Regions from separate parts of the Paraburkholderia sp. GAS333 genome, predicted to be linked through region 2. Evidence: predicted binding sites of a transcription regulator. Region 2 holds the regulator's gene; each other region holds the start of a gene.
What was found. Region 2 encodes HrcA, which represses chaperone genes, less so after heat shock. Its sites were predicted from a motif close to TTAGCACTCNNNNNNNNNGAGTGCTAA; they were not measured.
Positions count from the first base shown of each region.

Region 1 (7,485 bases), on a different contig from region 2:
GCCTCGTTGACCGCCGGACCCGCGCCCTTGAAAAAGAGCCACTGGACCTTGATGCCGTCAGCCGAAAATTCTTTTTCGAGCCGCTGCTGTAGTTGCACCGTCGCGGCTGGCGAGCCGCCGAAAGTTGGCGGGTCGCCGATGCCCTGTTGAGCGACGCCAATACGAATAACGGCGGGTTTATCGGCATACGCGTGAAGCGTCGCCGTCGCCAACGCGGCGAACATCGCCAGAGATTTCAGTAGTTTGAAATAGCGCATGGTTCCGTGGCAGGCAAGGTCGACCGGCGCATTCACGCACGCACTGGCGTGCCGGATGCGCCGGTGAAAACAGGAAGATCAGAAGTCGTAGCCGGCACCTGGCGCGCCAGGTCCACCCGCAGGCGACGCCGGAGCCGCATCCTTCGGCGCTTCGTGCACGGTGGCGTCGGTCGTGAGAAGGAGTGACGCCACCGATGCCGCGTTTTGCAGCGCCGTACGCGTGACCTTGGTCGGATCGAGCACGCCCGATTCCACGAGGTCGCCATATTCGCCGGTCTGCGCGTTGTAGCCGAAATTGCCGCTGCCTTCCGCGACCCTCGCGACCACTACGCTCGCTTCTTCACCGGCGTTCGTCACGATCTGACGCAGCGGTTCTTCCAGCGCACGCAGCACGATGCGGATGCCCGCGTCCTGATCGGCGTTGACGCCCTTGAGTCCGCTGATCGCCTTTCGCACGCGAATCAGGGCAACGCCGCCGCCCGGCACGATGCCTTCCTCGACCGCCGCACGTGTGGCGTGCAGCGCGTCGTCGACACGGTCCTTCTTTTCCTTGACCTCGATTTCAGTCGCACCGCCGACCTTGATCACCGCCACGCCGCCCGCCAGTTTCGCGACGCGTTCCTGCAGCTTTTCGCGATCGTAGTCCGAGCTGGCTTCGTCGATCTGCGTGCGAATCTGCTTCACGCGCGCTTCGATGTTCGCGCGCTCGCCCGCGCCGTCGATCACGGTCGTATTCTCCTTGCCGACTTCGATGCGCTTGGCCTGGCCCAGTTCAGCGAGCGTCGCTTTTTCCAGCGACAAACCCGTTTCTTCCGCGATCACCTGGCCGCCTGTGAGGATGGCGATATCTTCGAGCAGCGCTTTGCGGCGGTCGCCGAATCCTGGTGCCTTGACCGCCACCGTTTTCAGAATGCCGCGAATGTTGTTGACCACCAGCGTGGCGAGCGCTTCGCCTTCGACATCTTCGGCGATGATGAGCAGCGGACGGCCTGCTTTCGCGACCTGTTCGAGTACCGGCAAAAGATCGCGGATGTTCGAGACTTTCTTGTCGTGCAACAGCACGAAAGGATTGTCCAGAATCGCAACCTGCTTGTCCTGATCGTTAATGAAATACGGCGACAGGTAGCCACGATCGAATTGCAGGCCTTCGACCACGTCGAGTTCGTCGTCGAGCGATTTGCCGTCTTCAACGGTGATGACGCCTTCCTTGCCGACGCGGTCGATCGCCTCGGCAATTCTCTGGCCAATCGATTCTTCGCCGTTCGCCGAGATGGTCGCGACTTGTGCAATCTCCTTGCTTGTCGTGGTCGGCTTACTGATCTTCTTCAGTTCATCGATTGCCGCGACGACGGCTTTGTCGATGCCGCGTTTCAGGTCGAGCGGATTCAGACCTGCCGCGACATACTTCTGTCCCTCGCGAACGATGGCTTGCGCGAGCACCGTAGCGGTGGTCGTGCCGTCACCGGCTGCGTCGCTGGTGCGCGACGCAACTTCCTTCACCAGTTGAGCGCCGATGTTCTGCACGCGATCCTGCAATTCGATTTCCTTCGCGACCGACACGCCGTCCTTGGTCACGACGGGCGAGCCGAACGAGCGTTCCAGCACCACGTTGCGGCCCTTCGGACCGAGCGTCACCTTGACGGCGTTCGCGAGAATATTCACGCCTTCGACGAGTTTCGAACGTGCTACATCGCTAAAAATGATTTCTTTTGCGGCCATGATCGGAATTCCCTTATTGAGTGACGACAGCGACGACGTCTTCTTCGCGCAGCACCAGAAGTTCGGCGCCATCCACCTTCACGGACTGTCCTGCGTATTTGCCGAACAGCACACGTTCGCCGACCTTCAGGTCCGGTTCGATACGCTTGCCGTCGCTATCGCGCTTGCCCGGTCCGATTGCGATAACTTCGCCCTGGTCCGGCTTTTCGGCGGCGCTTTCCGGAATCACGATTCCCGAGGCGGTCTTGGTTTCCTGATCGAGACGTTTGACGATCAGGCGGTCGTGCAGTGGACGTAGGCTCATAAGTCGAATGGATTCGTTAAAGATTTGGCACTCGTCGAAGGTGAGTGCTGACCGGGATCGAGTATAGAAATGCACCGTTGCACGTTCCAATAACGAATCCTCGAATCGTTATCTGCGAATCTTATTAACGTCGTGGGCGGGCAGACCAACATCAGGTTGGGTATTCATAGAAATGAACCCAATCCAGCACGGCGAATATTCATAGCTCAATTCACTGGTTTAGCGAAAATCGCTGCGTCCCTATACTGATTCGTTGCGCGAGCAGGCGCGGTTTCGCCGCTTGCTCCATGAAAGACTCTGATCGGATAGGCGGATCGTTCGCGATCCGTCTGCACTTATAAAAGGAAAGCATGTATGCCGGACTCCCGCAAAACTGAAGCGCCAGCGACACTCGACGACGCACTGGCCGCACTGCCAGCGCTGGCCAAAGCAATCGGTGAAGACGCCGCGCAACGCGAGGCGCGGCGCGAGTTGCCGTTCGATCGTTTCGACCTGTTTCGTCAGTCGGGGCTAGGCGTACTGCGTTTTCCGGTTGAGTGGGGCGGACTCGGCGGGTCGCTGGAGGACCTCATTCATGTCGTTACGTCGATTGCGGCCACGGAGTCGAATGTCGCGCACGCTCTGCGAATCCATTACGACCAGACCGAACAATTGCTGCTCTCGCCACGCTCGGCATTCAACGACACGCAGATCGAGCGCGTGCGCAGTGGTGCGATTTTTGGCGGTGCGTCGACGGAACGCGGCACGTCGCGTCCCGGTGAAATCGTCACGAAACTCGTGCGCGACGGTGACAATTTCCGCGTGACCGGCAAGAAGTACTATTCGACCGGCACTGCGTTCTCCGACTACGCGCGCATCAACGTACAGGACGAAAACGACGAGAAAGTGTCGATTGTCATTCCGGTGTCGCGCGAAGGTCTGACGGTACTCGACGACTGGGACGGCATGGGCCAGCGCATGACGGCGAGCGGCAGTCTCGTTCTGGATAACGTGCAGGTTCTGGCACATGAAGTGGCGACGCGCGGCTATACGAGTCTCGCCGGGCGTCATGGCAGTGCGCTGCGTCAACTGCATCTGGTCGCCGTGGCAGCGGGCATTGTGCGCAATATTCTCGCGGACGCACGGCGCTATGTCGTCGAACATGGCCGCCCGGTGTTACATAGTCCGGCACCGTCCGCGCGCGAAGACGGCTTCGTGCAGCAGGTAGTGGGCGATCTTGCCGCGCATAGCCTCTCTATCGACGCGCTGGTGCAACAGAATGCGCGGACGCTGGACCGCTCGGCGAAAGCGATTCGCAACGGTGCCGCGAACGCCGAAGAACTGGTGCTGGAAGGCGCGCTCGCCACGGCCAAGACGCAACTGGTGGTGAGCAAGCTGGCGTTGTATGCAGGCGAGCGGCTGTTCGAGATTGGCGGTGCATCGGCGACGGCGCGCGCGCATAACTTCGATCGCCACTGGCGCAATCTGCGAACCATCTTCAGTCACAACCCGCTGCTGCACAAGGCACGGGTCATTGGCGAATACGAACTGAACGGCGTGACCACGCATCTGACCGAAGGGCGTGTGTTCTAGTTTTTCGCCTACTCGACATGTCAACCAAAGCAGGGGCGGCGAGTCATTAGCGGCCCCCGTTCGATCGATCTCCTTTCCATCGACGCAACCGCCTTTGGTATTGCACTGCCATTGGCGCTACCTGTCAAAACCGAAAGGCGGCGTCGCGCTCGCGCGCGGCTTTCACCATCAAGTGATCCCACACGTTACTGGTAAGCCTTTCGTCCGCCTGCTGCTTTGCATATGCGGAACGATTGGTTCTGTCGGCAGCGCTGCTGCTTTATCGTAAGTGCTGCGGCAGCGACGTTGCCGACCACACTATGACGATATCTCGCGCGGCAAAACCTGCGCGTGCTGGCTAAAGGATCTGGATCACATGGCAGGGCTGAATCGACGCAGTTTTCTGATTTCATCGGGGGCGGCGCTCGCCGCGACGGGTTTGCCTTCGCTGGTTCGCGCGCAAGCCGAAGGCGCGACGCCGAAGCGGGGCGGCACGCTAAACATGTTGATTAACCCGGAGCCGCCGGTTCTCGTGTCGATTTTCCAGACGACGGGGCCGGCGCTGGTCGCCAGTTCGAAAGTTCTGGAAGGGCTGCTTGCCTACGATTTCGATCTGAAGCCAAAGCCGCAACTGGCGACTGCCTGGACCGTCAGTCCCGATGGTCTGAAGTACACGTTCACACTGCGTCAAAACGTAAAGTGGCATGACGGTCAGCCTTTTACGTCGGCTGACGTCGCATTTTCTATCGAGCTGCTCAAGTCGGTGCATCCGCGTGGACGCAGCACATTTGCCAACGTCACGCGAGTCGCGACCCCGGACGCACGCACCGCAGTGATCGAGTTGTCGAAGCCCGCGCCGTATCTGCTGAAGGCGTTGTCGGCAGGAGAATCGCCAATCGTACCGAAGCACCTGTACGCATCCGGCGATCCGCTGACCAATCCGCACAACAACGCGCCCATCGGTACGGGGCCGTTCCGCTTCAAATCGTGGACCCGTGGCGCCAATATCGTTTATGAGCGCAATCCGGATTACTGGGACGCAGGCAAACCTTATATCGACGGCCTCGTATTCAAGGTGATCCCGGACGCAGCCGCGCGATCCGCAGCCTTCGAAACGGGCGCACTCGATCTGGGCGGCGAAAATCCGGTGCCGTTGACCGACCTGCCGCGTCTTACCCAGTTGCCGCAGTTGAGCATTGAAACGCGCGGCTATCGCTTTCTCGAACCGCAATCGGAGATCGATTTCAATCTCGATCATCCGATTCTAAAAGACCTGCGGGTACGTCAGGCGATTGCGCATGCGATCAATCCGCAAGTCGTGCAACGCACGATTGCATACGGCTATGCCGAACTGTCGCCCACGCCGATCACGCCGGGTTCGCCCTATCACGATGCGAAGCTTGCGCCGTACGCATTCGATATCGGCAGCGCGGAAAAGCTGCTCGATGCAGCGGGGTATCCGCGTAAGGACGGTGGTGTGCGCTTCCGTCTCACTCACGATTTCCTGCCGTATGGCGACATGTACCGTCGCCAGGCCGACTATGTGAAGTCGGCGCTCTCGCGAGTCGGGATCGATGTGACGGTGCGCTCGCAGGATCTGCCCGCGTTCCTGAAGCGCGTGTACGCAGACCGCCAGTTCGATTTCACGAGCATCGGCGTGAATACGCTGTTCGATCCGAGTGTGGGCGTACAGCGTCTTTACTGGTCGAAGAATATTCGACCCGGTGTGCCGTTTTCGAACGCGCCGCACTATAGCAACGCCGATGTCGACCGCTTGCTTGAAACGGCGTCAGTCGAAACCGATGAGAGCAGGCGCGTCGAGTTGTATCAACAGTTCCAGCAGATCGTCTATCGCGATCTGCCGATTCTCAACCTCGTCGCGCCGCGCATGGTCACGCTCGCAAATCGGCGTGTGCATAACCACACGGTGTCCGCGCAAGGCCTCGAAGGCAATCTCGCGGATGTTTACCTGAGCGCATGAGCCCACGCATGACAGGAGAGCGGCAATGAGTCGAGGTATGCGTTTCGGCGCGATAGTGCGGCGTACAGCGTGGCAGGCGTTGCCGACCATAATCGGTATCGTGATCCTGAACTTCTTTCTGCTGAAGCTGATGCCGGGAGACGCGGCCGACGTGCTCGCCGGTGAATCCGGTTCGGCAACCTTGGAGACGATGCAGGTTCTGCGCGCGAAGTTCGGACTGGATCAACCGGTTCTGCACCAGTTGTGGTCGTATCTGTCGCATCTGGCGCACTTCAGTCTCGGCTATTCGCCGCGTTACGACATGCCGGTGATGCAACTGATCCTGTCGCGTTTGCCGAATACGTTGTTGCTGATGGGCGTGGCGTTGTCGTTCGCTATTGTGGTCGGCGTGGTGCTCGGCGCGGTGATGGCGCATTGGGCCGGCAAGTGGCCTGATCGCGTGCTGTCGGTACTGGCATTGTTTTTCTATTCGACGCCGGGCTTCTGGATCGGGCTGCTCGCCATTGTGCTGTTCTCGGTGCACCTGGGCTGGTTGCCGAGCGGCGGTAATCAGACACTCGGTGTGTCGTTGCACGGGTTCGCCTATTTCGCCGATGCCGCGAAACACGTGCTGCTACCTGCCGCGACCTTGTCGACGTTCTTCATTGCGATCTATGCGCGGCTCACGCGCTCAGCGATGCTCGAAGTGCAGCGCCAGGATTTCGTCCGCACCGCGCAGGCAAAAGGATTGCACCCGTGGCGCGTGACCGTGCGCCACGTATTGCGCAATGCGTTGATGCCGTTGACGACAATCGTCGGCATTCATTTCGGCACGCTGCTCGGCGGTGCTGCGGTGACTGAAACCGTGTTCAGCTGGCCAGGCCTCGGACGCCTCGCACTCGACGCAGTCATGGCGCGCGATTTCAGCGTGCTGCTGGGCGTGCTGTTGCTGTCTTCATTGCTCGTGATCATCGCGAACGTGGTGGTCGATCTATTACAGGCATGGCTAGACCCGCGCGTCGCGTGATGTCCGATTCGACTCGCGTCCGCCCACTCGCTTCCCAGAGGAATGACATGTCTTCCGATTTACCCAATCTGATTTCTGCTGCGAATGAGCCGGTCGAATCGACCGGCTCGGCTTGGCGACGTCAACTCGCGGGCAACCTGCTCGGCCGTATTGGCGGCAGCCGTGCAAGCGCCACAGACATTTCCGCTTCGACGGCGAAGGGGCGTGGAATATGGCGTGCGTTGTTGCGTAACCCTTCAGCGCTCGCGGGGCTTTTTCTGCTGGCGGCTTTCCTTCTGCTCGCCGTGTTCGCCGACCATCTGTTCCCCGGCGATCCGCTCGACATGGTGGCCGCTCCATTCGAATGGCCCGGTACGGATCATCAATACTGGCTCGGCACTGATTCGCTCGGACGTGACGTGGCGGCGGGCATCGCTCACGGTACGCGCGTGTCGCTGCTGATCGGCGCATCATCCGCCGCGATCGGTCTCGTGATCGGCACGCTGGTGGGTGCAGCAGGCGGATTTTTTGGCGGATTGATCGATGACGTGCTGGTGCGTATCACTGAACTCTTTCAAACCATTCCGTCGTTTTTGCTGGTGATCGTGATCGTCGCGATTGGCAGCCCGAGCGTGACGATCATCGCGTTGGCGATTGGCGTCGCGTCGTGGCCCACCGTCGCGCGCAT
Region 1 is NZ_JBNDKS010000007.1:120,102-127,586, reverse strand. It holds gene ABH945_RS30170 (ABC transporter substrate-binding protein) at 1-224, opposite strand, end outside; gene groL (chaperonin GroEL) at 336-1,976, opposite strand; gene ABH945_RS30160 (co-chaperone GroES) at 1,990-2,280, opposite strand; gene ABH945_RS30155 (acyl-CoA dehydrogenase family protein) at 2,635-3,852, shown strand; gene ABH945_RS30150 (ABC transporter substrate-binding protein) at 4,208-5,812, shown strand; gene ABH945_RS30145 (ABC transporter permease) at 5,838-6,818, shown strand; gene ABH945_RS30140 (ABC transporter permease) at 6,866-7,485, shown strand, end outside.
Region 1: the regulator HrcA is predicted to act here: its motif matches at 2,305-2,331, upstream of ABH945_RS30160 (co-chaperone GroES).

Region 2 (7,485 bases):
GTGTTGCGGCACGCAGCCACGCATGGGCTGCTGGACCCGTCGGTGTGCGTGAAGCTGTCGCAGGCTTACCGGTTCCTGCGCGAACTCGAACATCGTCTGCAATACCGTAACGACGCTCAGACGCACGCGATGCCGGTCGATCCCGACGAGCGCATTGCGCTCGCGCAAGCGATGGGTTGCGACTACGTGACCTTGATGACCCGGCTCGACGCGCATCGCGAATTCGTCGAGCAGCAGTTCGACCAGATTTTCGCCGACAAGGTGAGCGGCCGCGACGGCTGCGGCGCGCCGGAAGACGGCGCGGCTGCGTGGGTCTGGAGCAGCGCGCTCGCCGACGATAGCGCCGACGAAGCATTGCGCGCGCGCCTCGTCGAACTGGGCGTAGCCGAGCCAGGCGATTTGCTGTCGCGGCTGCGTGCGGTCTGGCAGTCGTCGCGTTACACGGGGCTTGCCGAGCGAAGCCGGCAACGCTTCGACATCGTCGCGCAACGGGCGCTGGAAGCCGCGCGCACGCTGGAGCCGGAGGCGCGGCGCGGCAATACGATCATGCGGTTTTTCGATCTGCTCGAAGCGGTCAGCCGGCGCGGTGCTTATCTGGCGCTGCTGACCGAGTATCCGCAGGCGCTGCATCAGGTGCTGTCGGTGCTGGGCGGCTCGCGCTGGGCGGCGGGTTATCTGATCCGCCATCCGCAATTGCTCGATGAACTGCTCGATGAAGAGGCGATCAACAGTCCGTTCGACTGGCCCGAATTCAAGCGCACGCTGCGCTTGCGCCTCGCGGCCGCCGACGGCGTCGAACAGCAGATGGACCTGCTGCGCCACGCTCACCAGGCCGAGGTGTTCCGCATTCTGCTAATCGACCTTGCGGGCAAGCTGAGCGTCGAGCATGTGAGCGACCGGCTGTCCGAGCTCGCCGACGCCGTCCTCGACGTGACGCTCGAAGCGGTCTGGAAGCAGTTGCCGAAGCGCCATCGCGAGGTGCCGCGCTTCGCGGTGATTGCTTACGGCAAGCTGGGAGGCAAGGAACTGGGCTATGCGTCCGATCTCGACGTGATCTTCCTGTACGACGATCCCGACGATGCCGCCGCCGACGTGTACGCCACTTACGCCCGTCGCCTGATCACATGGCTGACCATGGCGACCGGCGCAGGCACCCTGTTCGATGTTGACTTGCGGTTGCGGCCGAACGGCGAGTCGGGGCTTCTCGTCACCGATCTGGACGCGTTCCGCCGCTACCAGTTGCGTGAGGGCGATGCCGCCAACACCGCGTGGGTGTGGGAGCACCAGGCGCTGAGCCGCGCGCGCTTCTGTGCCGGCGATGTCGACATCGGCGCGAAATTCGAGGCGATCCGAGAACGGGTGCTGACCACGCCGCGCGAGGCCGAGCCGCTCGCCAAGGAGATCGTGGAGATGCGCGCGCGGGTCGAGGCGGGGCATCCGAACCATACGCCTGGCCTGTTCGATCTGAAGCACGATCGCGGCGGCATGGTGGATATCGAATTCACCGTGCAGTACTGGGTGTTGCTGCATGCGGCGAGCGATCCCGAGCTGATCCGCAATACCGGGAATATCGCGTTGCTGCGCGAGGTGTCGCGCTTCGGGCTGATGAGCGAGACGGAGGCGGAGACGGTGGGCGCCGCGTATCGGACGTATCGCAAGTTGCAGCACAAGCTGCGGCTGGACGGGATGGAGAAGGCGCGGGTCGATCCCGGGTTGGTGACGACCGAGCGTGAGGTGGTGCTGGGGTTGTGGAGGCGGGTGTTTGGGTGAGGAGGTGCTGCCTGCTGATTGGGCGGTGGCCGGGCCTTTGCGACGGATTTTTCGTGAGACGTGATGCGCGGAGGGCGGCTACGAATCTCGGCTGGCGTGTTGCCTTTCCACTCTAGAGACAGACCGGGACTTCATATGCTGTCCCGGTCTCGTGCTGGTTCTAACTCGTGCAATCGCTCACGCAGGCTGCGGGGCACTCAGGCCGTTCACTAGCTAAGCCGCCAGCATTTCCCTCGCGTGCTTGCGCGTGGTCGCGGTGATTTCCAGACCGCCGAGCATCCGTGCGACTTCTTCGACGCGGCTCGCCTTGTCGAGCGAAATCACGCTGCTCACCGTACCGCCCTTGCCATTACCCGCTTTCGCGACCTGAAAATGATGGTCGCCGCGCGCGGCTACTTGCGGCAGGTGGGTCACGCACAACACCTGGCGCGCTTGCCCAAGCTGATGCAACAACCGTCCCACCACTTCGGCGACGCCGCCGCCGATGCCGGTATCCACTTCGTCGAAAATCAGCGTGGGTGTCGGGCTCGCCGCGCTGGCAATGACCGCAAGCGCGAGGCTGATCCGCGCCAGTTCGCCGCCCGACGCAACCTTTGCCAACGGCCGCAGCGGCACCCCCGCATGACCGGCGACGCGGAACTCGACCTGCTCCAACCCGTGCGCGCCGCCTTCGGGCAGCGGCACCAGCGCGACTTCGAAGCTGCCGCCTTTCATCGACAGTTCCTGCATGCCGGTGGTGACCGCCGCGCCTAGCGCGTTGCCCGCTTTGGCTCGTGCCTTCGACAGTTTCCTGGCTTCGGTCAGGAAGGCTTCTTTAGCCTTGGCTTCTGCTGCGTGCAGGCTGTCGAGATCGGCCGCGGCGTCGAGCGCGGCCAGTTGCGCGCGGCGAGCCTGATGTTCTTCGGGCAGCGTTTCCGGCTGAAGGCGGAACTTGCGTGCCGCCGAGTGCAATGCATCAAGGCGTTTGTCGACCTGCGCGAGCCGGTCCGGATCGAGTTCGAGCCGCTGCGCGTAATGACTCAGCGAATACGCGGCTTCCTGCAACTGGATTTCCGCGGGTTCGAGCGCGGCCAGCACGTCGTTCAATGCCGGATCGATTTCCGCGAGGTCGCGCACTTTCGACACGATCGACGCCAGATGCGTGATCATTGCCTCGTCCGATTCCGACAGCGCGCCGAGCGCCCCTTGCACGCCATCGATCAGATTCGCCGAATGCGACAGCCGCCGATGCTCCGTGTTGACCTCTTCCCACTCGCCTGGCTGCGGCGAGAGTTTGTCCAGTTCGGTGAGCTGCCAGGCGAGCCGTTCGCGTTCCAGTTGCAACTCGCGGTCGCGGGTCTTTGCGTGCTCAACCGCCTGCACCTTCTCGCGCCACATGCGCCACGCCCGCGTAACGGTCGCGGCGGTGTCGGAAAGCCCGGCGTGCGTGTCGAACAGTTCGCGTTGCGCGTCCGGGCGCATTAGCAACTGGTGCGCATGCTGGCCGTGAATGTCCACCAGCATTTCGCCGACTTCGCGCAACTGCGCGAGCGTCGCCGCCGTTCCGTTGATGAACGCCCGCGAGCGCCCGTTCGCATCGACCACGCGCCGCAACATGACGGTGCCACCGTGGTGGCCGTCGTCTGCGGCCGGCCCGAGTGCCTGCTCGTCGAGCCATTGCTCGACCTGCGCATGGGTTTCGAACTCGGCCGTGATGTCGGCGCGGGTCTCACCGGTGCGCACGACATTCGCGTCGGCGCGTGCACCGAGCGCGAGTGCCAGCGCGTCGATCAGGATCGACTTGCCGGCGCCGGTTTCGCCGGAGAAAACAGTAAAGCCGCCGTCGAATTCGAGATCGAGCGCGGCGACGATGACGAAGTCGCGTATCGAGAGGTGGCGAAGCATGGAGGTCGTCTGATGAGCTTGAAATTCAGGTTCCGGCAGCGGCGACTACGATGGCGTTGGTGTCCAGCGTTGCTTCGCCGCTCAGGGCTTGGTGTCTTCTTCGTGCGACGGGTATTCGTTCCAGTGCAGCTTTTTGCGCAGCGTGGCGTAGTGGCTATAGCCGACCGGATGCAGCATGGGCACCGTATGGCGTGAGCGGCGCACCTCGATCGTGTCGCCCAATTCGAGCGATGTGAACGACTGCATGTCGAAATTGACGTTCACTTCACGCCCGGACACGATCTGGATGCTGACCTTCGAGTCGTCCGGCAGCACGATGGGGCGGTTCGACAGCGCATGCGGCGCGATCGGCACCAGCACGATGCCCTGCAATTGCGGATGCAGAATCGGCCCTTGCGACGACAGCGCGTAAGCGGTCGAGCCGGTCGGCGTGGCGACGATCAGGCCGTCCGAGCGCTGGTTGTACATGAAGCGGCCGTCCACCGACACATGCAGCTCCGCCATGCCGGAGAAGCCGCTGCGGTTGACCACGACGTCGTTGAAGGCTAGCGCGTGATAGATCGGCGTGCCGTCGCGCATGATTCGCGCTTCGAGCAGCACACGTTCTTCGCGCTCGAATTTGCCGGCCAGCATTTGCGGCACGATCTCGCGCATGTCGGAGATCGGGATGTCTGTAATGAAGCCCAGCCGCCCGTGGTTGATGCCGATGAGCGGCGTGCGGTACGGCGCGAGCTGGCGGCCGATGCCGAGCATCGTGCCGTCGCCGCCCAGCACCACGGCCACGTCGGCGCGCGCGCCGATTTCGGCTGGGCGGAGCGCCGGATAGTCGGTGATGCCGATTTCGGCCGCGGTGTCGGCTTCGAATACGACTTCGAAGCCGCGCTTTGCGATGCACGAGGCGAGCGCGGTCAGCGGCTCACCGATGCCCGGCGTATTGTTGCGCCCGACGAGCGCGACGGTCTTGAACTGGCTGGTCACTTGCATGCCGGCATTACACCATAGGTAGGGCCTGAAAAGAACCGCTGACAGACGCGGTAGCGAGCCGGCTCGCACGGGCTGTCAGCGCATCTCGCGATTATCGTTAGAATGGTGAAGCCTTGATGACATGCACGCCGGCAACAGCCTGCATATTTGTCAGGAGTGGGCGCGGTTGGCGCTCGCCGTCGTCGCGTCATTGAGCTAAAATTTTCCCTCATGCTAGATCCTCGCGCACAAACCCTCCTAAAAACGCTGATTGAGCGCTACATCGCCGAAGGTCAGCCGGTCGGCTCGCGCACGTTGTCACGTTATTCGGGCCTCGAACTGAGCCCGGCCACGATCCGCAACGTGATGTCCGATCTCGAGGACCTGGGGCTCGTGATCAGCCCGCACACTTCCGCAGGCCGCATTCCCACGCCGCGTGGCTATCGTCTCTTTGTCGACACCATGCTGACGGTCGAATCCGCGGCCGACGAAGAAGCCGTGATGCGCACCGTCAAAACCACGCTGCAGGCTGGCGAGCCGCAAAAGATTGTCGCGGCGGCGGCCAGCGTGCTGTCCAACCTGTCGCAGTTCGCCGGCGTGGTGCTGACGCCTCGCCGCAGCCACGTGTTCAAGCAGATCGAATTCATGCGTTTGTCCGACAAACGCATTCTGTTGATCATCGTGACGCCCGAGGGCGACGTGCAGAACCGCATTATGGCCACCCAGCGCGACTTTTCGCCGTCGCAACTGGTCGAGGCCTCCAATTACATCAACGCACATTTCGCGGGCCTGTCGTTCGACGATGTGCGCCGCCGTCTGCGTGAAGAAATCGACGAGCTGCGCGGCGACATGACCACGCTGATGCACGCCGCCGTCACCGCGAGCACCGACGAGGCCGACACCGGCGAGACCGTGCTGATTTCCGGCGAGCGCAATCTGCTCGAAGTCGCCGATCTTTCGTCTGACATGGCGCGACTGCGCAAGCTGTTCGATGTGTTCGATCAAAAAACCAGTCTCCTTCAGTTACTCGACGTGTCGAGTCACGCGGCGGGCGTGCAGATTTTCATCGGCGGCGAGTCGAATCTCGTGCCGATCGAAGAAATGAGCGTGGTCACCGCGCCGTACGAAGTGAACGGCAAGATCGTCGGCACGCTCGGCGTGATCGGGCCGACCCGCATGGCCTACAACCGCGTGATTCCGATTGTCGACATCACCGCGCGGTTGCTCTCGCTGACGCTCAGCCAGCAGTAACCATCGCGGTTGCAACCCGAGGCAAGTAAGCCGAAGCCGTGCCGCAAATGATGCGCGAGCCGGCGCCGCTTGCCAATCGGCCGAACGGCCAGGGGTGCTTGGGGCGGCGGGCACGAACCGCGCCGCTATAATGAATCTCTCCTGAATCCGACTCGCCGCCTCAAGCGGTGACCTCTGCTGCCTATGCGCTTCGACCTCGAGCGGCCCTCACAGAACGCCACGTCACATCGTGTCGCCGTGCTGCTGATCAATCTCGGCACGCCCGACGCGCCGACGCCGCGCGCGGTCCGACGCTATCTAGCGCAGTTCCTGTCCGATCCCAGGGTGGTCGAGATCCCCGCGCTGCTCTGGCAGATCATCCTCCGGTTGCTGATTTTGCCGTTCCGCAGCCGCAGCTCGGCGAAGAAATACGCGGCAGTCTGGATGCCGGAAGGCTCGCCGCTGCGTGTCTACACGGAAAAGCAGGTGGAGGGTTTGCGCCACCTGCTGCACTTGAACGACTACACCGTGCTGGTCGACTACGCGATGCGCTACGGCACACCGGGCATCCCGGCAATGCTGAACCAGTTGAAGCTGGCGGGCGTCGAGCGCGTGCTGCTGATGCCGATGTATCCGCAATATTCATCGTCGACCACGGCCACGGCTTTCGACGACGCCTTCTCGGCGATGAAGCGCATGCGAAATCAGCCGGAAGTCCGCACGGTGCGCCAGTACGCCGATCATCCCGCGTACATTGCTGCGTTGGCTGCGCAGGTGCATCAATATTGGCATCAGCATGGCCGGCCCGACTTTGCGGCGGGCGACAAGCTGGTGCTGAGTTTTCACGGCGTGCCCAAGCGCACGCTCGATCTGGGCGACCCCTACCATGAACAATGTCAGCAGACTGGCGCGTTGCTGATGCAGGCGCTCGAACTGACGCCGGTGGAATGCCGTATCACCTTCCAGTCGCGTTTCGGCAAAGCCGAATGGCTGCAGCCGTACACGGCGCCTACGCTTAAGGAGTTGGGCGCGGCAGGTGTGCGACGCGCCGACGTTTTTTGCCCGGGTTTCACTGCTGACTGTCTTGAAACGATTGAAGAAATCGGCATGGAAGTGCGCGACGAGTTTCTGCACGCGGGCGGCAAGGAGTTTCACCGGATTGCCTGCGTGAACGCATCACAGCCGTGGATCGCCGCGCTTGGTGAAATCGTCGCGCAGAATCTGCAGGGCTGGCCGGTGCAGACGGTGCCTGTGCCGCACACCAGCGGCAGTGGAGCAAGCTGATGAACTACCAGATATCTATGGAAGCGGGCGCTAAGTTACGCATTGACAAATGGCTTTGGGCTGCGCGCTTTTTCAAGACTCGTTCGCTCGCGGCGGACGCGGTTGACAAAGGTCATGTGCGGATCGGCGGCGCCAGCGTCAAACCGGCGAAGGACGTGCGGGTCGGCGACCTGGTCGAGATCGAAATCGAGCGGATTGTGTGGCAGGTGGAAGTGCTGGGAGTGTGCGATGTGCGTGGTCCTGCTAGCGTCGCGCAAACGCTTTACGCTGAGACCGAAGAGAGCAAGGTAAAACGGCAGGTGGAGCAGGAGCGGCGCAAGACGTATCGCGAACCGGCCGCCGCTTTGCACGGCC
Region 2 is NZ_JBNDKS010000002.1:901,287-908,771, forward strand. It holds gene glnE (bifunctional [glutamate--ammonia ligase]-adenylyl-L-tyrosine phosphorylase/[glutamate--ammonia-ligase] adenylyltransferase) at 1-1,770, shown strand, start outside; gene recN (DNA repair protein RecN) at 1,984-3,654, opposite strand; gene ABH945_RS13240 (NAD kinase) at 3,736-4,638, opposite strand; gene hrcA (heat-inducible transcriptional repressor HrcA) at 4,849-5,868, shown strand; gene hemH (ferrochelatase) at 6,052-7,131, shown strand; gene ABH945_RS13255 (RNA-binding S4 domain-containing protein) at 7,131-7,485, shown strand, end outside.

Region 3 (7,485 bases), 140 kb from region 2:
CTGTGGTTCGGGCTGAGGCTCGACCGTCGGCTGGTCGATGGGGAAAGCGGTCTCGTGCATCGCGCGGGTGACCAGATGCCGTGCTTCCTTGCTGCCCGAGTCGATCTGCAACGCCTCGCCGGCATTGCGCGACACACACGTCCACCGTCCGATATATCCACAGCCTCGCGCGAGGCTCAGCAACGCGTCGCGCTCCTCTTCGCGGGTACGGACGGTCGCGCGCAGATTCAGCGCGTCGCGATTGCGCGGCTCGGCGGCAATTGCCGCGGCGAGTTGCGACTTCGCTCCCGACAGGTTGTTCGCCTGCAGTTTGGCGCGGGCGGTCTTGAGATAGCGCGAGATGTCCGGGCGTGGTTTATCCGGGGCTGTGTCGGCGGGGTTCGTGGAGGCGCGTTTCGTGTCGGTTGGCGGTGTCAGCGACACTCTGCGCGAGGTTGGCGCGGGGGACGTTTTTGAAGCGGGCGTGGGCGCGGAGGTTGGTGCGGACGCCAACGTCGACGCTGGGGTTGACGTTGTTGTCGATTTTGGCGAAGGCGCTGGCATGGAGATCGGCTTGGATGCCAGCGTCGAAGCTGCTGTTGATACCTGCGGCGATGTCGACTTTGCGGACGGCGTGGGTGCTGAAATCGCCGTGGACGCCAACGTCGAGGTTGGGGTTGACCTTCCCGATGGCGCTGGCATGGAAATCGGCCTGGACGCCAGCGTCGGAGCTGCTGTTGAAATCCGCGGTGACGTCGATGTTGCGGACGGCGCCAACGCGGCGATTGGCGTGGATGCCAACGTCGAAGCCCTGGTTGAAACCTGCGGCGATGTCGACTTTGCGGACAGCGCCAACTCGGAGATTGACGTGAACGCTGGCGTCGACATCAAGGTTGAATTTTGCGCAGTCGTTGAATTTGCACGCCGAGGCGGTGCGGATATCGGCTTGGACGCCAGCGTCGAAGTCGGGGTTGAAATCGGCGTTGCTGGAGAGGGCGGCGTCGGCGCGAGGATTGGTGTAGACGCCAACGTCGAGGCCGTCGGCGCTGACTTTATTGGCGCCGCAGCGGCAGTCGTCACAGCCGCCATCGACGCCGACTTCGAACCATCCGCAGGCAGTGAAGCAGCCAGCGTCGTCACCAAAGGCGCACGCGCTGCCGCGGCCGGTTGCGCCGCGACATCCGCGGCCCTCTGCGCCACATTTGCCGCCGGTTTCCCGGCCACCGCCATCGACGCTTTCCCGTCTTGCGCCTTCGTCACCGCTCCGGACACCGCGACGGGCTCGCCCACGTTCGACTCGTTGCTATGGATAAACCCAAGATATACCGCCGACGTCACCGCCAGAATCGACGCGCTCAACGCCACGGGCATTCGCATTCGCTGATACAGGGTTCTGGTGAGTTGGGCTTCTTCGATGTCTTCATAACGAAGCGCCAGCGAACGCGACAACGGCCGCCATGTGTTGCGCGCCGGCCTGGTGGCGGGCAGCACCGTCTGGTACGGATTCCCAGGGGCACGCAGGGCAGACGACGCGGCAGTGCGCATATTCAGCGCCCCGACAGGACGCGCATGGCACGCGGGACAAGGCAGGAAGCGGCCTATCAACTGCGCGCCGCAGTGTCCACATAGCCAGGAATCGAAGGATTCGGAAGTGATTTCACTAGACATGGCGATGTCGCTGACGGACGTCGAATGCCGGCATCCGGGTCAGCCCAGAGTCAAAGGGAACAAGGCACCGCAACGAGGCTCACCGCCTTCGTTACTGTGTGACGACGTAACCCCGCGCCTGCATGCACGCACCGTAGGCGGCCCAATATTGGGTCATCGGCGGCTCGGGTGCGGGCAGCGGCGGCAGCTTGACGCTGGACGCCGCGTTCGCCTGCAACGCGCCGCTCGCCGCTGCGTCCGATGCGCTGATGTCCGCGCCGCTTGCCGATGTCGCAGCGGTCGCGGTGGTGCCTGCGCCGTTGCCCGCAGTCGCCGCGTCCGTTGCTTTTGTCGACGAAGCGCCTGTACCTGCCGCAGCCGTAGCCGTCGTGCCCGTCGCCTGGACCCCCGACGCGCTCGCGTCAGGCGTGGCGGCCGGCATGCTCGCGCTCATCGGCGCGGCCGAGAAAGTGCTCGGCGGTAACGGCGGCCGAGCTGGAACGCCGGTCGACGAAGTTTGAGTCGCGGGCGGCTTGCGCGGTGGAATCTGCGATTCGCGCCTGATATCGACCTTGGTCTTTTTGTTCGCCTCCGCGTAGCACATCGCGTTGTCGATGCCGCGCTGATAGGCGCTTTGACTTCGGATGGGATAGGTGAGCGGTTGCCATGCATAGGCAGCATTGCTCAACACAATCAACGTTAATGCGGTGTATGTTTTAAATTCCATCGCAGTCGCTCCCGCAGCGATGTTTCGCCCATTAGGGCAACGGCCTTTCGCGGTGTTTTCTGTTGATTGCTGAGCGCGCCGTCAATTGGCGCGCGATGCCGCGAAGGCTCCTTACTTGAGCGTAACACCGGGTATTGGCGGCACAGTCGCCCGGATAGCGGGCGAAAACGCCATCCTGCTGTCAAATCAGGACAAACGCGCGCGAAATGGCGGAAAACGACGTGAGAGACAGGGCAATCCCTGGAGGGCGTCGGGAGCAGTCAGGCAGTCTGGAGGCGATCATGAGAAAGAGGCCGTACTGCTATTGCCGTAGAACGCTCTTGGCGGTGACGTCCGCGTTGTTTCTGTCGGCGATGCTGCCTGTTTCGGGCGCGTTGGGTGCGGAAGCCGCCGACGCCAAAGCAGAAGCCGCCGGGGAGCGCGCTCATTTTGCCCAGGCGTTCTGCCAGGCGTCGCCCGAACGCGTGGCTGCCTACAAGGCGCGACTGAAAGACCGGCTGTCCGATGCCGACGACTTCGACCGGCACTGGCAACTGGGATGGAGCCGCGCCGACCGGCAAGTCCGGGACATGAGTTCGTTGCGCGACAGCAATCCCGAGGAATTCGCGTCGCGAATCAAGGTCAACTGCGAACGGCTCAAGTGGATGGCGGAAAATTCGCTGCGAGCGCCTCCGCAGAAATGAGGGCAGGGGTGGATTGGGCGGCGGGCATTCTTCATTCGTTTCGACCGGTAATCTGGCGAAACCTGGTGCTTGCCCGGATAAACCGCCTGTTTCCAGGGAGGTCAGGCTATTTGCCGCTAATCGGTGCCGGACCGCTGGCTGACGATTGTGAATCGGTAGATATTTGTTTTCAAACGAATATTTTTTGAATTCGACGAATTTTCCAGCGCCGCGAGATGTCTTTTCGAGTAAATCGCACCGTCTATCCCTCCCCCGATCCGCCATCCCCTTCTTGAATTTGTCACCACCCGTCCATATAATTGGCACTCACTGCACGAGAGTGCTAACAACATCGCCGGTTGGCTCAGCCAGCCGGGTTTTCTCAGCGTTCTTCAGTCTCAATCAAGAGAGGAGTATGTATGAACCTTCGTCCTTTGCATGATCGCGTGATCGTCAAACGTCTGGATCAAGAAACCAAGACCGCGTCGGGCATCGTGATCCCCGAAGCCGCAGCAGAAAAGCCGGATCAAGGCGAAATTCTGGCAGTCGGCCCGGGCAAGCGCGACGACAAGGGTGCACAAATCGCACTCGACGTGAAGGTTGGTGACCGCGTCCTGTTCGGCAAGTACGCAGGCCAGACCGTCAAGGTCGACGGCAACGAACTGCTCGTGATGCGCGAAGAAGACATCATGGCCGTGGTGCAGAAGTAAGCGCAAAGCCGCTACTTTTCCCGGTCATATCCCAAGAATTCAAGGAGTTAGAAGATGGCAGCTAAAGACGTCGTATTCGGTGATTCCGCCCGTGCCAAGATGGTCGAAGGCGTGAACATTCTCGCGAACGCTGTGAAGGTCACGCTGGGTCCGAAGGGCCGCAACGTTGTCCTGGAACGCAGCTTCGGCGGCCCGACGGTCACCAAGGACGGTGTGTCGGTCGCAAAAGAGATCGAACTGAAAGACAAGCTCCAGAACATGGGCGCGCAAATGGTCAAGGAAGTTGCTTCCAAGACCAGCGACAACGCAGGTGACGGCACCACGACCGCTACGGTCCTGGCTCAGTCGATCGTCCGCGAAGGCATGAAGTACGTTGCGTCGGGCATGAACCCGATGGATCTGAAGCGCGGTATCGACAAGGCTGTTGCAGCTGCAATCGAAGAACTGCGCAAGATCAGCAAGCCGTGCACGACCAACAAGGAAATCGCTCAAGTCGGTTCGATCTCGGCAAACAGCGACTCGTCGATCGGCGACCGCATTGCTGAAGCCATGGACAAGGTTGGTAAGGAAGGCGTCATCACCGTCGAAGACGGCAAGTCGCTGCAAGACGAGCTGGACGTTGTCGAAGGTATGCAATTCGACCGCGGCTACCTGTCGCCTTACTTCATCAACAACCCGGACAAGCAGGTTGCTGTGCTCGACAACCCGTTCGTGCTGCTGCACGACAAGAAGGTGTCGAACATTCGTGACCTCCTCCCGGTTCTGGAACAGGTCGCTAAGGCTGGCCGTCCGCTGCTGATCATCGCAGAAGACGTCGAAGGCGAAGCACTGGCAACGCTGGTTGTGAACAACATCCGCGGCATTCTGAAGACGGTTGCTGTCAAGGCTCCGGGCTTCGGCGATCGCCGTAAGGCAATGCTGGAAGACATCGCGATCCTGACCGGCGGTCAAGTTATCGCTGAAGAAACCGGCCTGACGCTCGAAAAGGCAACGCTGGCTGAACTGGGCCAGGCGAAGCGTATCGAAGTGGGCAAGGAAAACACGACGATCATCGACGGCGCTGGCGAAGCAGCAAACATCGAAGCACGTGTGAAGCAGGTTCGCACGCAAATCGAAGAAGCTACGTCGGACTACGACCGTGAAAAGCTGCAGGAACGCGTTGCCAAGCTGGCAGGCGGCGTTGCAGTGATCAAGGTCGGTGCTGCGACCGAAGTCGAAATGAAGGAAAAGAAGGCACGTGTCGAAGACGCACTGCACGCAACGCGCGCAGCTGTGGAAGAAGGCATCGTTGCTGGCGGCGGCGTTGCGCTGATCCGCGCACGCACGGCTATCACGAACCTGAAGGGCGCTAACGCCGATCAGGACGCAGGTATCAAGATCGTGCTGCGCGCGATGGAAGAGCCGCTGCGTCAGATCGTCACGAACGGTGGCGAAGAAGCCAGCGTCGTGGTGGCAGCTGTTGCAGCTGGTACGGGCAACTACGGCTACAACGCAGCGACCGGCGAGTACGTCGACCTGGTCGACGCAGGTGTCGTGGACCCGACGAAGGTCACGCGCACGGCTCTGCAAAACGCAGCATCGGTGGCAGGTCTCCTGCTGACGACCGACGCAGCTGTTTGCGAACTGCCGAAGGAAGATGCTCCGATGGGCGGCGGTATGCCCGGCGGCATGGGCGGCATGGGCATGGACATGTAATTCCGCTTGGGCCTCGTTCGCGGGGTCCAGTTGGAACACATGGGAGAGCGTGTCGCGAGACGTGCTCTCCAAAAGAAAAACCCGCAGAAATGCGGGTTTTTCTTTTGGAGCGGGCTGCGGAGAAAGACGCCGAATTATCCCGCGCTTGCTTGTCGCCGGATATTCGAGGTAGCCGCGGCGGTTGCAGTTGCCGTGGTCTCGAGCGAGCTCGCGCGCAAATAGTCGAAGATTTGCGCGACGCTTTCAACCGGCGTTTGCGTGGCGGTGTCGATATGAAGTTCGGGGTTGGCCGGCGCTTCGTAAGGTGCCGAGACTCCGGTGAACGAAGCAATTTCACCAGCCATTGCCTTCGCATAGAGGCCTTTCGGATCGCGCCGTGCGCAGGTGGCGACGGGCGCGGAAAGATAGGTCTCAACAAATTTTCCCGACCCGATGATTTCCCGCGCCATGGCGCGATCGTCGTTCATCGGCGAGATGAGGGCGGTGATGACGATGAGGCCCGCGTCGTTCATCAATTGAGCGACATGCGCCACACGGCGTATGTTTTCGCGCCGATCGTTTCTTTCGAAGCCGGGATCGCTCGCGAGGCCGTGGCGGACGTTGTCGCCATCGAGCACATAGCACGCGTGGCCGAGTGAAACGAGGTGCTCTTCGAGTTTGAAGGCGATCGTCGATTTGCCCGCGCCGGATAACCCGGTGAGCCAGATCGTGACGGGCTTGTGCCCGAAGATCCGCATCCTGTCCTGAGCGGCGATCGTGCCGTGGCAACGTTGCAGGAAGGTGGAGGGCTGTTCCATGGTGTCTCTCTCTTTGCGCTTAGACGCAGTGCCAGCCTTGCCGCCAGATTCCCGCATTGTGCAGGCTTTCAGGCGAGTTCGCGATCGTGACGGAAAAACCTTCCGTGATATCGGCAGGCAGGCGAATGGAAAAGCCGCCATGCGAACTCGGGTATCCGGCGGCCGCCACGTCGGGCCGATATTCGCCGCTGCAACCGCGCGCGACCACCTGCGTGCCGGCACGTACTTCGAGCGCGACTTTCTGCTCCGGCTGGCTCAGGTTGATGGCCCAGCCTGACACCACGCCGTTGGAAACGGTGTCGACAAATCCGTCGAACATGTCGGCGAAAACGGGTTACCGGTTTCGCGCAAACTCCAGATATTCGTTGATCGGGGCAAGGTCGAATCGACTGATGACACGCGTGACTTCCGAGAGAAATGCCTCGTCGAAGCCGAAAACCATTGAACTGTAAATGTGCGGGTTTTCAAGCTGGTTTATTTCCGCCGAATGACCTTGACCAGATCGAGCGCATTTGAAAAGATGCGCCCTGATTCGTCCGCATGCCTGGCGATCATATGCCGGGCGTTCTGGAAAATTTCGTAATCGAGCCGATTGTCGTCGAGAAACTTTTGCCTGGCTTCTTCGCTTAAATGGCTTCGGTCTTTTGACGATCCGCGCGTCCTGTTTGATTCGAAATAGAACGGTAATTGCAGTTCGCTCATGCCGCAAAGGCGCAGTAGAAACTCGCTCATGTCCTCGCAGACACCCACAGCGCCAATGTGATGCTGAAGGTGAGCCAGCGCAACGTCGAAGCTGGTGTCATTGAGCACGGAATGCCCGCTGAGCATCTGGACGAACAGGTTTTTTCCACCGAGCGATTCGCTCACCCAGTCGTCGAGTGACCGCTCGCCGCGCTGAGCCAGCGCCTCGGTAACCGACACGCCGGCGCCGCGCTCGACCTCGCCATTCTTGCCATTGGCCGCGTACCAGTAGTGCGATATCTGGCGTGCAAGGGGGTCGCGCAGAATCGTGCAGTAATTGACTGGGCTCTTGAGAAGCCGGTGTATGCCATAAGGGTGATGCCCGCCGCCAACGCTGGTTTCAAACAGTTTGTCGCGGCAGTTCTGCCAGCCGTCCCGATCCCATTCGAAATTAACGAATTGATCTTTACCCTTATTTAAATCGAAAAACGAAATAACAGTAGTGCCGCCGCTTTGCGGAGGGTGAATAAAAAAGAGGGGAAAAGACATAGGGAGGCATGTGACAGATTGATGACCTCCAAGCCTAG
Region 3 is NZ_JBNDKS010000002.1:1,042,855-1,050,339, forward strand. It holds gene ABH945_RS13795 (hypothetical protein) at 1-423, opposite strand, end outside; gene ABH945_RS13800 (hypothetical protein) at 398-1,363, shown strand; gene ABH945_RS13805 (hypothetical protein) at 1,739-2,353, opposite strand; gene ABH945_RS13810 (hypothetical protein) at 2,635-3,036, shown strand; gene groES (co-chaperone GroES) at 3,435-3,725, shown strand; gene groL (chaperonin GroEL) at 3,780-5,420, shown strand; gene cysC (adenylyl-sulfate kinase) at 5,555-6,217, opposite strand; gene ABH945_RS13830 (hypothetical protein) at 6,237-6,536, opposite strand; gene ABH945_RS13835 (hypothetical protein) at 6,692-7,447, opposite strand.
Region 3: the regulator HrcA is predicted to act here: its motif matches at 3,336-3,362, upstream of groES (co-chaperone GroES).

Region 4 (7,485 bases), 180 kb from region 2:
CCATTTCCATTTCGAAGTGGACGTTTTTCGTCAGCGACGGATACGGAAACTCGCCGGTCTCGCCGGGCGCGACGTACACCACGGCGTCGGCGGGCTTGCTGAAGAAGAACGGCGGCTCGCGATCGGGATCGTGTCCCATCTCGCGCGCGTGGGCTTCGTAATTGCGGCCAACGCAGTAGATGCGGCGCACCGCGAATTGCTCGCTGGATCCCACGACCGGCACCGCCACCTGCGGTGCGGGTGCGAATACATAACTCATCCCGTTCTCCATTCTTCGATTGATGCCGCCGACGCGGCGATAAAACATCGAGTTTAACGCGCTGCAAAGCACGATGCGCGGCAGGCCGGCAGGCTTGCGCAGGCGCCCTACGAAGCCAGTACGAAGGGCTTACGGTGCCCGTACGAAACGCCCGTCAAGTACGCCTTCAACGCCTGCGCTGCCAGGCGGCCGTCTCGCGGGATCGCCATAGATGCGATACTCACACCCAATAACGTCCCCTGTAACGTCCCTTGAATACCGTGGCGAACCGTTCGAAAGCGGGCCGTCACCACGTCCCATTTGCGCCCGATGACCGATTCCGCCGACACCGCCCACGACACCCCCTTCCCCTGCGCCCGCTTCATCAAGGAAATCGGCCGTGGCCCGAACGGCGCCCGCGCGCTGACCGCCGACGACACCCGCGAGTTGTACACGGCGATGCTCGACGGCCGGGTGGGCGAACTCGAACTCGGCGCGGTGCTGCTCGCGTATCGCGTGAAGGGTGAGACCGCCGACGAACTCGCCGCGATGCTGGCGGGCGCGCATGCGTCGTTCGAGGCGGTTCATCTGCCGCACGGTGAATTCCGGCCCGTGTCAATTCCGTCGTATAACGGCGCGCGCAAACAGCCGAATCTGGTGCCGCTGCTCGCGCTATTGCTGGCGCGCGAAGGCGTGCCGGTGCTGGTGCATGGCGTAACCGAAGATCCGGGCCGCGTGACGAGCGCGGAAATTTTCACGCATCTGCAGATTCCGCACGCGCAGTCGCACGCCGATATCGAAGATGGCCTCGCCGAGCGCCGTCTCGCGTTCACCTCGATCGACGTGCTCGCGCCGAAGCTCGCGCGGCTTCTCGGCTTGCGTCGACGGATGGGGGTGCGCAATTCGACGCATACGCTCGTGAAGATTCTTCAGCCGTTCGCGCCGGCCGGGCTGCGTCTGGTGAACTACACGCATCCGCCGTATCGCGACAGTCTCACGCAGCTGTTCAACACGCATCCGGATGCGGCGGCCGGCGGTGCGTTGCTCGCGCGCGGCACCGAAGGCGAGGCGGTCGCGGATACGCGGCGACAAGTGCAGGTCGACTGGTTGCACGATGGCGTGTGCGAAACGCGCGTGCCGCACGAGCGCTCGTCGCCGGATGCGCCCGAGGTCGAGCTGCCAGAGGCACGCGATGCGCAGACCACCGCCGCGTGGATCAGCGCGGTGCTGCGCGGCGAAGCGCCTGTGCCGAGCGCGATCGAGCGACAGGTCGAGTTGATTGTGGATGTAGCGAAGACTGCGGCTTGAGGCGGGAGTGAGTTTGGTTCGTTGGAGCAAACTCACTCAGCGAATCCGCGAATTGATTTCGCGCCGCGCTTCCGAAGCTCCAGCAGCTTGAGTCAACACGACACACTGTTCCGGGAAACTGTCCGCACACGGACCCGCACGTAACTCACTCCAGCGCGCATCGCGTGGCCTGCCACGCAATCAACCGCCATTGCCCGTCTTCCTGCGTATGAATGGCGGTGTACGCAATCGGAAACAGCAGCGCGCCGCTATTCGCCTCCATCTCGATCAGCGCCCGACCCGTGACGACGCACGTCTCGGGTCCCACGGGCAACACGTCCTGCGACTGCACTTCGATCTGCCGATAACGGCGGCGCCCGCCCGTAATCCCGTCGATGAACTGCCGCTTCGTCTCACGCTTGCCGTTCGTGTGAACGTAACTCACGTTGTCCGCGAGGAGCGTGTCGAGCGATTGCCCGTCGCCGTCGACCATCGCGCGAAATCGCTCTCGTTCGAGCCCGCGAATCGCTTCGATTAACTTTGCCGCCATTGCTCAGCCCCTTGCACCGGTAGGCCGAACGGGGCCACGGTCGTCAAAAGTTATATTGCAAATATAGCTGGCTGAAATTTATACCAGGATTGGGCTCTTTGATACCGCCGTTGGAAATATGCTGGAAGCGGTAGCCGGCCAGATACTGCTGGTGGCCGCCGAACTGCAGGCCGACGCCGGCCATGTCGGCGAACTGGAACGCGGTGGCGACCGAGAAGGTCGAAGAAATGCGTGTGGTCGACAGCAGGCGGACACCGGCGCCCACTTCGATATAAGGCCGCACCATCCCCGAACTCCTGATGAAGCGGATCACCGGCGTGACCCCTATCTCGCCGACGTTGCCGTGCACGTCGCCTTCGTTAGTGTGCCACCAGGACGCGTGCGCTTCGCCGATCAGCGAGAAGTGCCAGTCGCCGATGTACCACCACGTCAGATTCGGGTCCCACGCAAGGCCGAGGTCCAACTTCTTGATATGCCGGTCGCCGACGCCTGCGCCCATCTGTACGCCGAACTGGTCTGCTGAAGCCAGCCCGGAAGCTCCTAGCACCGCGGCAACCATCGCGCCTTTTAGAGCCAGATCGCGAAAAGCATTATTTTTGTTGTCCATCTAACACCCGCACTCGCAGACGTTTATTAATGCACTTCTCTTTTGCGTATTCTAACGACTATCAGTTTTAGGTGAATCGTATGAATAAATCAAAACTCTCGCAATTACTGACTTCAAATAGAGAAAACTCAAGCCATTAATGAGAACCACAGCGCAAAATCCGGTAAATCCTACGCACCGCACAGGGCAAGTAACAAGCGCGTATGATGGCTATTGAAATCTGAATTTCAATAGGAATTCACGGAACTTGGATGACCCTACGCGCTCTAAGTATTAGCACTCGGTAAATCAGAGTGCTAACATCCATCGCTGGAGTCGTTTACTGAATACGCTTTTGTCTGATTCCAAAGGAGTTTTTTACGTGAGCCATGCAATGACCCTTCCGAGTACTCTGAGCCCGTCGTCGGCTAAGGCCGCTTCGGCAGGTGCACTGGCGCTCTCGCATTCCTCTATGCTGCCCGGTCAACTGGGCAATATCGACGCCTACATCCAGGCCGTTAATCGGATTCCGATGCTGACGCCGGCGGAAGAACGCCAGTACGCCACCGAATTTCGCGAGCAGGAGAACCTGCAGTCCGCGCGCAAACTCGTCCTGTCGCACCTGCGGCTGGTCGTGTCGATTGCGCGCAACTATCTGGGTTACGGGCTGCCGCATGCCGACCTGATCCAGGAAGGCAACATCGGTCTGATGAAGGCCGTGAAGCGCTTCGACCCGGAGCAGAACGTGCGGCTCGTGTCGTACGCCATGCACTGGATCAAGGCTGAGATCCACGAATACATTCTGCGCAACTGGCGGATGGTGAAGGTCGCCACCACCAAGGCGCAACGCAAGCTGTTCTTCAACCTGCGCAGCCACAAGCAAGGCCTGGGCGCGTTCACGCCGGACCAGATCGACGATCTGGCTAAAGAGCTGAACGTGAAGCGCGAAGAGGTTTCCGAAATGGAAACGCGCTTGTCCGGCGGCGACATCGCGCTGGAAGGCCAGGTCGAAGACGGCGAAGAGTCGTACGCGCCGATCGCCTATCTCGCCGATTCGCATAGCGAACCGACCGCCGTGCTGGCTTCGCGTCAGCGCGACAAGCTGCAAAGCGACGGTATCGCAAGTGCGCTGGATGCACTGGACGCCCGCAGCCGCCGCATCATCGAGGCACGCTGGCTGAAGGTGGAAGACGACGGTTCGGGCGGCTCGACGCTGCACGAACTGGCCGACGAGTTCGGCGTGTCGGCCGAACGTATCCGGCAGATCGAAGCTAGCGCAATGAAGAAAATGCGCGGTGCGCTGACCGAATACGCGTAACGTCTAAAGTCTGACGCATGCCGGTTCGCCCCGGTTAGCAATCAACTGCTGAATGGCCGTAAAAGCCCCGCTCTCGCAAGATGGCGGGGCTTTTTTTCGCCCGCTACAACGACTCACTCAAAGGGTCGCTCACTCCCCCCTCATCGACGCAAGACCAGCCCCGACGTTCAAAGGCTTTCTTGACGTATCACAAACCACGTTGCAATACTGATTAAACGCGGCAAATTTCGCGACACAATGCCGCGCCGCTGGCGAATGGAGCGCCATGTTCCGCTCCTAAAATCGGGGTGCACTATCCAGATCTCCAAAACGGTCTGGGTCCAGCCGGTACAACCGGTGTGAAGTCGATTCGACCGATCATGACCATAGCCCTCAATCGCAGCACTACCCGCCGTTCACGCTGGCGTCAGCGGTTCACCCGGTGGGTACGCGGGCCAACAATGGCTCGGGACGTAGCCATTGTTCTCGCCATCAAGTTCGTTCTGCTGATGGCGCTCAAATACACATTTTTCAATCATCCGCAGGCGGTGCATATGAGCATGCCGCCAGAACAAGTCGCACAGGCATTGTTGTCCGTGCCTGCCTCGCATCCGTCTCAAGGTGATCAACATGCCCGTTAGCGAAGTCGTAGAACTGTCGCGCCTCCAGTTCGCCATCACGGCGCTCTATCACTTTCTGTTCGTACCGCTCACGCTTGGGTTGTCGTGGCTGCTCGTCATCATGGAATCGGTTTATGTGATGACCGGCAAACAGATTTATAAAGACATGACCCAGTTCTGGGGCAAGCTCTTCGGCATTAACTTTGCAATGGGCGTCGCCACCGGCCTCACGCTCGAGTTTCAGTTCGGCACCAACTGGGCGTATTACTCGCATTACGTCGGCGACATTTTCGGCGTGCCGCTCGCCGTCGAAGGTTTGATGGCGTTCTTCCTCGAATCGACCTTCGTCGGCCTGTTCTTCTTCGGCTGGAAACGGCTGTCGAGAGTGCAGCACCTGATCGTCACGTTCTTCGTCGCGCTCGGCTCGAATCTGTCGGCGCTGTGGATTCTGGTCGCCAACGGCTGGATGAACAACCCGGTCGGCGCAACCTTCAACTACCAGACCATGCGGATGGAACTCGACAGCATCTTCTCCGTGCTGTTCAACCCGGTCGCGCAGGTCAAGTTCGTGCACACGGTGTCGGCGGGTTATGTGACGGCTGCGATGTTCGTGCTCGGCGTGTCGTCGTGGTATCTGCTGAAGCGCCGCGACACCGAGTTCGCGCTGCGTTCGTTTGCGATTGCCGCGGGTTTCGGACTGGCCTCCACGTTGTGCGTGATCATTCTCGGCGACGAATCGGGTTACACCACCGGCGAAGTCCAGAAAGTGAAACTCGCCGCCATCGAGTCCGAATGGGAGACCCGGCCCGCGCCCGCGTCGTTCACGGTATTCGGCATTCCGAATCAGAAGGAACAGCGCACCGATTACGCGATTCGCGTGCCGTACGCGCTCGGTATCATCGCCACCCGTTCGCTCGATGAACCCGTGATCGGTCTGAAAGATCTGATCACGCGTAACGAGGCGCGTATCAAGGAAGGCATGGTGGCGTACGCCGCGCTGCAAAAGCTGAAGCAGGGCGATGCGACCGACGAAGCCAAAGCCGACTTTGAAAATCACAAGGACTACCTCGGTTACGGGCTGCTGCTCAAACCGTTCACCGCGAACGTCACCGACGCCACGCCGGATCAGATTGCTCAGGCTGCCGAACGAACCATTCCGCCGGTGTTGCCGCTGTTCTTCTCGTTCCGCCTGATGGTCGGCCTTGGCCTGCTGTTCCTCGCCACGTTCGTGCTGGCGTTCTGGTTCTGCGCGCAACGCACGTTGTTGCTGGAGAAGCGCCGCTGGTTCCTGCGCTGGGCCGTGTGGGCGATTCCGTTGCCGTGGCTCGCGGCCGAGTTCGGCTGGATCGTCGCGGAAATGGGGCGTCAGCCGTGGAGTATCGCGGGCATTCTGCCGACCAATCTCGCCGCGTCGAGTCTGACGCCGCGCGATCTGTATCTGAGCATCGCGGGCTTCGTGCTGTTCTACACGGTGCTGTTCATCATCGAAATCATGCTGATGTTCAAGTACGCGCGGCTCGGGCCTTCGTCGCTGCACACGGGCCGTTATCACCATGAAACCGATCAGCCGCTGAATCAGCCGCTGCCGACCAACTCGGCCGTCTGATTCGCCGCTCGCTACTGCGCTTCAAGGGAAAAATAATCATGGATTACGCAACCCTCAAATTGATCTGGTGGGTGTTGATCGGCGTGCTGCTGATCGGCTTCGCGCTCACCGACGGCTTCGACATGGGCGCCGCGATCCTGCTGCCGTTCATCGCGAAGACCGATGCCGAACGGCGCATCGTCGTGAACACGGTCGGGGCAACGTGGGAGGGCAATCAGGTCTGGCTTGTCACCGCGGGTGGCGCGATGTTCGCTGCATGGCCGCTGGCGTACGCGGCGTCGTTCTCTGGCTTTTATTTCGCGATGCTGCTGATTCTATTCGCGCTGTTTTTCCGTCCCGTCGGCTTCGACTATCGCGGCAAACGCGAGAATCCGCGCTGGCGCACTGCGTGGGACTGGGGTTTGTTCGTCGGCGGCTTCGTGCCTGCGCTGGTGTTCGGCGTCGCGTTCGGCAACCTGCTGCAAGGCGTGCCGTTCTCGTTCGATACCGATCTGCGCGTCACGTATCACGGCGGTTTCTTCGGCTTGTTGAATCCGTTCGCGGTGTTGTGCGGACTGGTCAGTGTGTCGATGCTGACTGCGCACGGCGCGGCTTTCGTGAGAATCAAGTCGGACGGTATCGTCGCCGAGCGCGCGTCGCTGGCGCTGCGCATTGCCGCGCTGTGCGCCGTGGTGCTGTTCCTGATTGCCGGCGCACTGGTCGCGACGATGATCGGCGGCTATCAGATCGTCGACGCGCCGCCGCTCGACGCGGTCGCCAATCCGTTGATGAAAACCGTGATCGGCGCACCCGGCTTGTGGCTCACCAATTACGCGAATTATCCGTGGATGGTGGTCGCGCCTTTGGCCGGTATCGTCGGCGGCGTGCTGGCAATGTTGCTCGCGCGTTCGCGCTTTGAAAAGAGCGCGTTCCTGTCGACCTCGCTGATGGTGATCGGCGTGATTCTGACGGCCGGCTTCTCGATGTTTCCGTTCATCATGCCGTCGTCGCTCGATGGACGCAGCAGCCTGACCATGTGGGATTCCACGTCGAGCCGCATGACGCTGCAAATCATGCTGGTCGCCGTGATTATTTTCCTGCCGCTCATTCTGATTTACACGAGCTGGGTATATCGCGTGATGCGCGGCAAAGTGACCGCCGCCGCGCTCAAAGAAAATCACCATTCGATGTATTGAACGGCATTGCGCCTAACAGGAGTTTGCGATGTGGTATTTCAGCTGGATTCTCGGGATTGGCGTGGCGCTTTCGTTCGGCATTATCAACGTGCTGTGGCTCGAATCGCGCGGAGCGTGGATCGACGC
Region 4 is NZ_JBNDKS010000002.1:718,917-726,401, reverse strand. It holds gene ABH945_RS12485 (fumarylacetoacetate hydrolase family protein) at 1-259, opposite strand, end outside; gene ybiB (DNA-binding protein YbiB) at 569-1,546, shown strand; gene ABH945_RS12475 (nuclear transport factor 2 family protein) at 1,692-2,075, opposite strand; gene ABH945_RS12470 (acyloxyacyl hydrolase) at 2,119-2,682, opposite strand; gene rpoH (RNA polymerase sigma factor RpoH) at 3,044-3,979, shown strand; gene cydP (cytochrome oxidase putative small subunit CydP) at 4,339-4,599, shown strand; gene ABH945_RS12455 (cytochrome ubiquinol oxidase subunit I) at 4,589-6,184, shown strand; gene cydB (cytochrome d ubiquinol oxidase subunit II) at 6,223-7,359, shown strand; gene cydX (cytochrome bd-I oxidase subunit CydX) at 7,388-7,485, shown strand, end outside.
Region 4: the regulator HrcA is predicted to act here: its motif matches at 2,956-2,982, upstream of rpoH (RNA polymerase sigma factor RpoH).